One region of the Cupriavidus sp. DL-D2 genome, then DNA from elsewhere that is predicted to be linked to it. Evidence: predicted binding sites of a transcription regulator. Region 1 holds the regulator's gene; the other holds the start of a gene.
The links. The regulator sigma-54, encoded in region 1, starts transcription at its own class of promoters, with help from an activator protein. The targets are predictions, from matches to a motif close to TGGCANGNAANCTGCTTT.
Positions count from the first base shown of each region.

Region 2: a site for sigma-54 is predicted at 2,759-2,776, ahead of ABDB81_RS29495 (GTP cyclohydrolase II). Genes of this name have one in related genera too.

Region 1 is NZ_JBDKXK010000004.1:156,843-162,207, forward strand. Features, by position in the region: gene raiA (ribosome-associated translation inhibitor RaiA) at 466-819, opposite strand; gene ABDB81_RS03660 (RNA polymerase factor sigma-54) at 870-2,351, opposite strand; gene lptB (LPS export ABC transporter ATP-binding protein) at 2,485-3,285, opposite strand; gene lptA (lipopolysaccharide transport periplasmic protein LptA) at 3,317-3,976, opposite strand; gene lptC (LPS export ABC transporter periplasmic protein LptC) at 4,044-4,673, opposite strand; gene ABDB81_RS03680 (KpsF/GutQ family sugar-phosphate isomerase) at 4,676-5,365, opposite strand, start outside.
Region 2 is NZ_JBDKXK010000101.1:7,658-13,022, reverse strand. Features, by position in the region: gene ABDB81_RS29510 (amino acid ABC transporter permease) at 1-185, opposite strand, end outside; gene ABDB81_RS29505 (amino acid ABC transporter substrate-binding protein) at 329-1,243, opposite strand; gene ABDB81_RS29500 (acyltransferase) at 1,455-2,582, shown strand; gene ABDB81_RS29495 (GTP cyclohydrolase II) at 2,848-4,086, shown strand; gene ABDB81_RS29490 (URC4/urg3 family protein) at 4,083-5,365, shown strand, end outside.

The DNA of each region.
Region 1 (5,365 bases):
AGTCCGAGTGACAAGCCGGCGCGCATGGACCGGCCCGCCGAGTTGGGGGCAATCAGGATATTGAGGTGCCAGTCGCCCGCATTGGAGCGTCCGGCCATTATAGAGCAGGGCTGCCACGCACTTGTGCGCTGCAGCGTCGCGCCTGCGGACTTCCGCCGCGAGGTCGTCGACCGGTTTGCCCACCCGAAATGCTGCCCGACCCGTGCGCCTGCAGGGCGCACCGCCGGTTCCGCATGACGGGACCGTTCTGCCTGTGATTTGTGGTGCAGCATACACCGACATGCGAGAGATGCGAACACCTTCGGTGTATCAATTCGTCGCTTAGTGGTGTCGAGGTAACGCGTGAGGAATGGAAAGTTGTGCGGCAACCGGACGCCCCATCAAAAAAGCCGCGCAGATGCGCGGCTTTGCTCTCTTCCTGTCAGTCCTCTCAGGACAACTGAAACTGTCGTTTCGTTGCGCTGGTTATTGTTGCTGTAGCTGCGCTTCGGCCATCTGGTACTTGACCGCCTCGCGGTCATGCCCTTGCACGCGATCCTTGTAGCGGATCACCTGGCGGTCGAGCTTGTCGACCAGACAGTCGATCGCCGCGTACAGGTCTTCATGATGGGCTTCGACGAAGATGTCCTTGCCTTTGAGGTGCAGATTGATTTCCGCGTACTGACGCTTGTCCTTTTCCTTGTGATTGTCGACTGATAGCAGCACGCTTACGCCAATGACCTGATCGAAATGTCTGACAATTCGCTCCAGTTTCGTTTCCACATACTCACGCAGCGGGGGCGTGATGTCGAGGTGGTGTCCACTGATCTTGAAGTTCATAGCGCTTCTCCTTCTGAAAGAGCCGCACCAGGCAGGCGGTTACGGCTCGGCTACAAAGACTTGCGGAGATTCACTGCGGGGATTTTCAATGCTTCGCGATATTTCGCCACCGTGCGGCGTGCGACCACAAAGCCCTGTTCGCCCAGCAGTTCGGCGATGCGGCTGTCGGAAAGAGGATTCCTGGGGTCTTCGGCTCCTATCAGTTGCTTGATCAGCGCGCGTATAGCCGTGGATGAGGCCGCGCCACCCGTCTCCGTGGAGACGTGGCTTCCGAAGAAGTACTTCAACTCGAAAGTACCCATCGGCGTGGCCATGTACTTGTTCGTTGTGACCCGGGAAATGGTCGACTCGTGTAAACCCAGTGTATCGGCAATTTCACGCAAAACCAAGGGGCGCATCGCGATTTCCCCGTGCGAGAAAAAGTTCTTTTGACGCTCCACAATCGCCTGCGACACCCGCAGGATCGTATCGAATCGTTGCTGGATGTTCTTGATGAGCCACCGTGCTTCCTGCAGCTTTTGCTGCAGTCCGGCAGCCCCTGCCTCGCCCTTCGCACCGCGCAGAATCTGCGCGTACATATCGTTGATGCGCAGGCGCGGCATCACGTCCGGATTGAGCTGCGCGATCCATCCGCTGCCGCTCTTGCGTACAAACACATCCGGCACCACGAAGTCCGCTTCCGGACGGCTGTACGCGTGTCCTGGATACGGTGCGAGGGAGCGGATCAATTCGTGCGCAGCCTTCAATGCTATTTCGTCCACCTGCAGGGCTTTCTTGAGCCGGGTGTAATCCCGTACGGCCAGCAGTTCCAGATGATGATTGACGATAGTCAGCGCCAGTTCGCGCTGCGGGTGCTTCAACCGCTTCAACTGCAAACTCAGGCACTCCGCAGCGTTCCGTGCCCCGACACCGGGTGGATCGAAGCTCTGCAGCAGCGTAAGTATCGCCTGCACCTCATCCACTTCGAACTCGAGTTCTTCCGGGAGTTCCGAACAAATTTCCTCGAGCGAGGCGCTCAGGTAACCGTCGTCGTCGAGCGACTCGATCAGGAAAATGGCCAGGCCCTTGTCGCGCACCGAGATCTTGAGTGGCGTGAGCTGCTCCATGAGGAACTCGCGCAGCGTCGGATCGGCGTCGCGCAGTTGCATCGGCGTCTTCTCGTCTTCGTCGCCTTGCGGGCGTCGCGCGAAGTCGTCGAGGCTCCAGTCGTTGCCGTAGTCCTCGCTGCCGGTATCGTTGTAGTTTTCCTCTTCGCCACCCGCCGCGCCATCGGCACGTTCGGTGCCGTTGGCCTGGGGTTCGGCCGGTGCGGGTGCCGGTGCGGTCTGGAGGTTGACCGAGCCGTCCGCGGCCACGCGCAGCGGACTATCCAGCCAGTCGTTCTCGCGCTCGAGCAACGGATTTTCCGTCAGCGCCTGCTCCACTTCCTGCTGCAGTTCCAGCGTGGAAAGCTGCAACAGCCGGATCGACTGTTGCAGCTGCGGGGTCAGGGCCAGATGCTGGGAGAGGCGGAGCTGAAGCGAAGGTTTCATGCGACCTATTCTATGCGCATCTTTCCGTTGTTGGAACGGAATTTGCTAGAACCTATCGCCCAACCTTGCGTGATCGGAAACGGCTTTGGAAAAACGGTGTGCAGCGTGGGCAGAAATTGCCGCACCGCACGCATCACATGCGGAAATTCTCGCCCAGATAGACGCGGCGCACAGATTCGTTGGCGATGATTTCCTCTGGCAGGCCGGATGCCAGCACCGTACCTTCGCTGATGATGTACGCGTGGTCGCAGATGCCCAGCGTCTCGCGAACATTGTGGTCGGTAATCAGCACGCCAATGTTGCGGGCCTTCAGGAAACTCACGATCCGCTGGATTTCGCCCACGGCGATAGGGTCCACACCGGCAAACGGTTCGTCCAGCAGGATGAAACGCGGCGACGACGCGAGCGCGCGGGCAATTTCCACCCGGCGGCGCTCACCGCCCGACAACGACAGTGCCGGGTTGTTGCGCAGGTGCGCGATCTGCAGGTCGTCCAGCAGGGAGTCGAGCCGGCGGTCGATCTCGGCCTTGGTCAGCGACTTGCCGTTTTCCACCTGCAACTCCAGCACGGCGCGGATGTTTTCCTCGACGTTGAGCTTGCGGAAGACCGACGCTTCCTGCGGCAGATAGGACAGGCCCATGCGCGCGCGCTCGTGGATCGCAAGGCCGCTGATGTGCTTGTCGTCCAGCACGATGTCGCCTTCGTCGAGTGCCACCAGCCCCACGATCATGTAGAACGATGTGGTCTTGCCCGCGCCGTTCGGACCCAGCAGGCCCACCACTTCGCCGCTCTTCACGTCAAGCGAGACATCCTTGACCACCGTGCGCGTACCGTAACGCTTCTTCAGATGGCGGACGACCAGCGTGCTGCTGTCGGTGCGGACGCTCGCAGCGGAAGAGGCGGCAGGGGAGGCGAGGGTGGCGGAGTCGTTCATCGGATACGGAGGCGATAGAAGGGGCTGTGTTTCAGGGCTTGGCCGGGGCCGTGGACGGCTTCAGGTCCAGCGGGGCGCCGCTCGCGGCGGGGGCGCTGGCATCGGCGCGCGGCGACAGCACGGCGCGTACGCGGCCCGACGGGTTGCCCGCGGTGGTGTTGTTGTCGCCGCCGGTGGCGGTGTAGTACTCGTTGCGGCTGTCATAGGTGATCACGGCGCCGCGGATTTCGTCGAGGATCTTGGCGCCGACGCCCGAGACACGTGCAGCGCGTGCGTGGCCGATCAGCTTGTTGACCTCGGTCTTGCCATCGTATTCGATGCGGTCGCCCCAGCCGTCGATGTATTCGTCCACGCCGTCGCGCTTCTGGCGGATGTACGCCTGGCGGCCCGGCTTGGACGTGGCAATGGCGTACTGGTAGCCCTCGGGGTCCGTGCGCAGTTCGGCAGCGTCGGATTTCAGCACCATCGTGCCCTTGGTCAGCACCACGTTGCCGGTGAGGGTGTAGATCTGCTTGACGTCATCGTAGCTGGCATTGTCCGCTTCGAGCACGAGGGGCTTGGCCTGGTCCGCGCGCTCGGCAAAAGCGGGCTGGACCATGCTCATGGCGAGCGCGAGTCCGAGGGCGGCTAGGGCCGTCAATCGGGCGGGCGCCGGGCGGCGACAGGACGATGTCGACAGGGATGCAGTCATGTTTGGCAAATGATGAGATAGGGAAGGCGGCCAGGCGATGCGGCAGGACGAGCCTGCCAGCTGGGTGTCACTGGGTCCTGGCCTGCCCCTGCGGCGGGTTCATGACGATCGTGCCGCGTACGTTGCCCAGCAATTGTACTTCGCGGGTGACGTTGTTGAAGATCAGCCCGTTGGCCGTCATGACCGAAGGTCCGCGCGTCAGCTCCACGTTCTTGTCTGTCTTGACGATGTCGTCATTGACGAGCAGCTGGAAGTATTGCGACGTGGCGGTCATGCGCGGATCCTTCGACGGATCCACGCCGGCCTGCCGCACGATCACGGCGTTGCCGTAAAGGTCGATGATCGTGCCCTCGGCGTTCATGACGCCGCGATTGGCGTTGGCGGTCACGGGCGGGCGGTCCGGCTGGAAGGCACGCATGGCCGGCTTGGTCACGTCGTAGGTCTGGTCATCCTCGAAGTGGACCATCTTCACTCCGGTGAAGCGGATCTTGGTCGTGCCATCCGCAGCCAGTTCCGTGGCCGAGAACCGTTCCATCCAGTAGTCCGGTTCGTGGCGCTTGGTGCGTGACTGGTCTGTGCCGGTGCTCGGCGAGTTCAGTTGGACGAGCCAGAACGTGCTGCCGGCGACGATGGCCATCAGCAGCAGCGGCAACAGCCGCATGACCACACCCGTGAGTCTGGACAGGAAGTCCGGCATGTTCAGATGACCTTGGCACGCGTAAGGTCATGGATGTGCAAGGCACCGACCAGGCGGCCATCGTTGTCGACGACGAGCAACTGGTTGATGCGGTTTGCTTCCATGACCTGCACCGCTTCCACCGCGAGCTGGTCCTGGTTGACCATGCGCGGGTTGCGGTGCATGACCTCGCCGATGGGCACGGTCTTCCAGTCGGTAGAGGTCTCCAGCAGGCGGCGCAGGTCGCCGTCGGTGAACACGCCCACGGCGCGGCCCTCCGGGTCGACGACCGCCGTCATGGCCATGCCCTTGCGCGTGATTTCCATCAGTGCCTGGGCCAGCGGCGTGGTCTCGCGGACTTCCGGCACGGCGTTGCCCGAGCGCATGACGTCGCGCACATGAGTCAGCAGCTTGCGGCCGAGCGCGCCGCCCGGGTGCGAGCGGGCAAAATCTTCCTCGCCGAAGCCGCGCGCGTCGAGCACGGCCACGGCCAGCGCGTCGCCCAGCGCCAGTGCGGCGGTGGTGCTGGCCGTCGGCGCCAGGTTCAGCGGGCAGGCTTCCTGTGCCACGGCGCCATCGAGATGGGCGTCGGACAGCTTGGCCAGGTTCGATTCCGGGTTGCCGGTAATAGAGATCAGGCTGGCGCCAATCCGCTTGACGATCGGGATGATCGACAGTAGTTCGGCGGTCTCACCGGAATTGGAGAATGCGAT
Region 2 (5,365 bases), on a different contig from region 1:
TTCGCGCCCTGCGAATACGGGTCGAACTTGTCGCCGGACTTGGCGCCCTGGCTGTACGTGTCGAACTTCTCGCCTGCCTTGGCGCCTTGCGAATACGGGTCGAAGGACTTCTTGTCCTGGGCAATGGCCGTCACGGAAGCGGCGGCGAGACCCAGCGCGATGGCGGTGGCGATGACTTTCTGCATGGTGTTTCTCCTGAGTTTGCCGCTTTCCGGCGGTTCGCGTTATGCACGATGTACCGGAAGGTAGATCGCGCCCAAGCTAGTGTGGACAACGGTGGATGGGCCGTCAACTCAGGAGTTCTCCGGGGGTTGTGCCCCGGAAATGCTTACTCCGTCACAGCGTCCGACGGATGCTTCCAGGCGTTGACCACTTCGGCGGATGGGGCCAGGGCGAGGTTGGTGCCGCGCGCGCCAATGGGCTGCTGGAACCAGCGCTTTTGCAGCGCCGAGGCGTCCGGGCTGGAGAATGTCCTGACCAGCGTCTGGTCGACCAGTTGCTTCCAGGCCGGATCGGCCTTCGAGAGCATCAGCGCGTTCTGTTCCACCGACAGCGCCGGGCCGACGATCACATATTGCGAGGGATCTTTCGACTTGGCGCGCAGGCCGGCCAGCAGCACATCGTCCATGACGAATGCCTGGGCGCGGCCGGTTTCCAGCAGCAGGAACGATTCGCCATGATCCTTGGCGTAGACGTCATGAAAGCCATATTCGCCCTTGAGGCGGCGAACGTGGCGGTCGCCCGTGGAGCCAGCGCTGGTGACCACGGTCTTGCCGCGCAGGTCGTCGAACGACTTGATGCCCGAATCGGCACGGACCAGCATGCGCACGGTAGAGACATAGTGCGACACGCTGAATGCCACCTGCTTCTGGCGCTCCAGCGTATTGGTATTCGGCGCGCAATCCAGATCGACAAGGCCGTTCACCACGGTAGGCACGCGGTTCTGCGGCGTCAGCGGAAGCCAGCGCACCTTCAGATCCTTGAGCCCGAGCTTCTGCTTGGCGGCCTCCGCCACGCGCAGGCACAGGTCCACTGCGTAGCCAGCCGGCTGGCCTTTGTCGTCACCGAACGAGAACGGCAGCGCCGATTCGCGGTAGCCGAGCGTAATCGTGCCGGTGTCGCGGATCTTGTCGAGGACCGGGGTTTGCGACGACTGCGCCTGGGCGGCGGGCAGCAGCACGGCGGCAAGCGCGATGCCGGCGAGCAGGCGTTGCAGGGCAGTCGGGAGGGCGGAGAGCAGCATGGGTTCAGGAGCGAGTGCAGGCAAAGACGTGAGGGTATACCCGGCGGTGGCTGCCCCAAACAACTGTTTTCTTATGAGCTAATTCGCCGTTCCGGTGCGCGCGCCGACCGTTGTGGCCGTATCAAATGCTTACCGGCGTTACGCCCGATGTCGATTCCGGGCGCACCAATCCGGTTACAATCGCGCCCACTTTGTACCTTTTACATAACAAATGGGCCCCCGTCCTTCCCGTCTGGCTTGCGTCGACGCACTGAAGGCGGTCAGCTCGCAGCTGATCGTATTGCATCACCTGGCGTTCTACGGACCGATGTCGGACGCCGCCCAGTCGCTGGCGCCTGGCCTGATTGGCTGGCTAGCCGACTACGCGCGCATTGCGGTCCAGGTCTTCCTTGTCATCAGTGGATTCCTTGCCGCCCGTAGCCTGGCGCCGGGCGGCGTCCTGACCCTGCAAAGTCCACTGGCCGCCTTGTGGCGCCGTTACCAGAAGCTTGTGGTGCCGTATGCCTTCGCGATTGTCGTGGCGATCGTCGGTGCCGCCATCGCGCGTGCATGGATGCACCATGACTCGATTCCGGCTGCGCCGGAACTGGCGCAGTTCGTCGCCCATATCCTGTTGCTGCACAACATTCTGGATGTGGACGCGCTGTCGGCGGGTGTCTGGTATATCGCCATCGACCTGCAACTCTTTGCGCTGCTGGTGATGGCGCTGTGGCTGGCGCGCGGGGTGTCTCGCCAGTGGCTCTCGCTTGGCGTGCCGATCGTGGCGGTGCTGGCCGCGGCTTCGCTGTTCTGGTTCAACCGCGATGCCCATTGGGACATCTGGGCGGTATACTTCTTCGGTGCGTACGGCCTGGGCGCCCTGGCTTTCTGGGCATCGAGCCCGGGGCGTTCGCTGCTGCCGCTGGTATTCCTGGCTGCGATGGGTGTGGCGGCACTGGCGGTGGACTTCCGGCTGCGAATTGCCGTGGCGCTGGCTACCGCGCTGCTACTGGCGCTGGCGCGCCGGGGTGGATGGATGGAGCACTGGGGGTCCGGCGGTCTGTCCGCACGATGGTTTGCGCGCTTGTCGGCCCGTTTCGGCGGCATCTCCTATTCGGTGTTCCTGGTGCATTTCCCGGTGTGCCTGGTCGTCAATGCCATCGTGTTCCATCTTGCACCGGGCCAGCCGTGGTGGAATGCCCTGGGCATGGCCGTCGCGTGGGGCGCCAGCAACGTGGCCGGTGCCGTGTTCCACCGTTATGTGGAGTCAGCCGATCCGATCCGGGCAGTTGTGGCATGGCTCATCGCTGGCTCGCCAGCGCGCAGCAAGACAGGGATCGAAGAGCGCGCGGGCGGCTGACGCGGCGGCTTCGGGAAGGAAAACGGCACGTCTCGCGGCGTGCCGTTTTTCTTTTGAGGTTCAGGATTCGGTGCGCGTGCACCGCGATGTACCGTGTCCGCCACAGGTGGGTGCCCGTCTTGCACAGGCGCGGTGCGTACGGGATGCCACTAACGGTAACAACCCCAGTTGGGCGTTGGCATGATGGTTGCCTAGTATGGACATATAAACCTGACCATCTGGTCAGGATTCAGGTACCGGTCCATACCCGGAAGACGAGGCTGCCATGTCCGATCACATCGTCCTGACTTCGCACGCGCGGCGCGACAAGCCCGCCGAGGCCATTCACTGGGGTGCCTCCACGGCGGCGGAGCGCGGACCTGTGATTGCCAGCCTGACCGACCCCGCGCAGCGCAACGTGATCGGCACCCATTCGGGCGCCTATGCCATCTATCGTGCGCTGGCCGTTGCCTCGGGTACGCTGCCGCGCGGGCACCGGCCGGACCTGACCGATACCGCGCCGGCCGAGGCCATCGGCCCGCACGCGCAATGGGGCGACCCGGACAAGATTGTTTCGCTGGACCCCTGGGGCCATCTGGTCTCCACGGTGTTTGCCGACCGCATCGCGGCGGGTGTCGATATCCGTCCCACCATCGCAGTCACCCGCGCACATATCAACATGCCCGAACTGGTGGCGGGCATTGCTGCGGGCCGGCTCAAGCCCGATGGCGACATCCTCCATGCCAACGGCGATGTGCGCGTGACCAAGGCCGCCATCGATCCGGTCTGGTACCTGCCCGGCATCGCGCGCCGCTTCGACATCAAGGAAAGCATCCTGCGCCGCAGCCTGTTCGAGCAGACCGGCGGCATGTTTCCGGAACTCGTGACGCGACCCGACCTGAAAGTCTTCCTGCCCCCCATCGGTGGCATGACGCTGTATTTCGTCGGCGATGTGAGCAAGCTGGGACAGCCGGAGACCCGCGTGGCCTGCCGCGTGCACGACGAATGCAACGGTTCCGATGTCTTCGGCTCGGACATCTGCACGTGCAGACCTTATCTGGCCCACGGTATCGAAGTGTGTATCGAGATGGCGCAACAGGGCGGCGTAGGCCTGGTGGTCTATAACCGGAAGGAGGGCCGCGCGCTGGGCGAGGTGACCAAGTTCCTGGTCTACAACGCCCGCAAGCGCCAGGTGGGCGGTGACCGCGCAGAAACCTACTTCGCGCGCACCGAATGCGTGGCAGGCGTGCAGGACATGCGGTTCCAGGAGCTGATGCCCGATGTCTTCCACTGGCTCGGCATCAAGCGGATCGACCGCTGGGCCTCGATGAGCAACATGAAGCATGGCGCGCTGACGGCGCAGGGGATCGAGGTGGTGGAGCAGGTGGCCATCCCCGAGGCGCTGATCCCGGCTGACGCGCGCGTGGAAATCGATGCGAAGGTGGCGGCGGGTTACTTCACCAGTCTCACGCCGCCGGACGCCAACGAACTGGCCCTGGCCAAGGGCAGGGGGTTGAACGAATGACCGAGTATGCCGAAGGGGAAACCCGCGGCTGGCACACGCCCGTGCCCGCCGAACATCCCGCCTCCGTATTGCTGAGCGGGGAAGCGGTGCGCACGCACTGCGCGATGGTGACCGAATTCGTCGCGTCGGGCGAATCGGAGCTGTTCACATGGCATCCCGACCGCGTGGCAGCCATTGCCGATTACGTGGCCGGGACGATCAAGCGCCGCTATCCGGACCTGAAGGTGCCGTATCACAGCCGCTGGCGACACTTCGAGAGCGGCGGGCCGGGTAACGATGCGATCAACCGCTGGCAGATCCTGTGCGAGCGGGCGGGCATGACCGGGGCCGATCATTGCGCCGACCGCGCCCGTATCGGCATCGACCTCGTGATCCCCAGCGTGCTGCTCGACGCCGGGGCCGGGCCGGACTGGCGTTATCGCGATCCGGCCAGCGACATGATGCTGACGCGCTCCGAAGGTCTCGGCGTGGCCAGTTTCGATCTTTTCGCGCGTGGCGGCTTCTCGGCCGAGATGGGCGATCCGCTGCGCGCGGACGCCGAGCGCCTGGCGTCGATCGACGCCTCCACCATTGCCACGGCCTTTCAGGTGGCCCAGCACAATCCGCTGGTTGGCCTCGAAGGACGGGCCGGCCTGCTGCGTCGACTGGGCGAGGTCATGCAGGCCACGCCCGCCGTGTTCGGCACGCCGGCGCGGCTGGGCAACCTGTTCGATTACCTGAGCAGCCATGCGCAGGATGGACGCATCGAAGCGGCCTTCGTATTGCGCACGCTGCTGGTGGCGCTCGGTCCGGTGTGGCCGGGACGCGTGCAGGTAGAGGGTGTGTCGCTGGGCGACTGCTGGCGGCATCCGGCGGCGCCGGGCGGGCTGGTGCCATTCCACAAGCTCACGCAGTGGCTGACTTACTCGCTGCTGGAGCCGCTGGAAGATGGCGGGCTGACGGTCACAGGACTCGACGCGCTGACCGGGCTACCGGAGTACCGTAACGGCGGACTGCTCTACGACTTCGAACTCACCGTGCCGCGCGATGCCGAATTTGCTGCGCGTACGCATACCGTGGACGAGCCCGAGATCGTGGAATGGCGCGCGCTGACCGTGACCGGTCTCGATCTCGTGGCCGACGCCGTGCGGCAGGCGCTGGGCATCAGCGCCGCCGATTTTCCGCTGGCGCGCGTGCTGGAGGGTGGCACATGGGCGGCGGGGCGTCGCGTTGCCGCACAGCGCCGGGCACCGGGCGGGCCGCCGCCATTCGCGATCCAGAGCGACGGCACCGTGTTCTA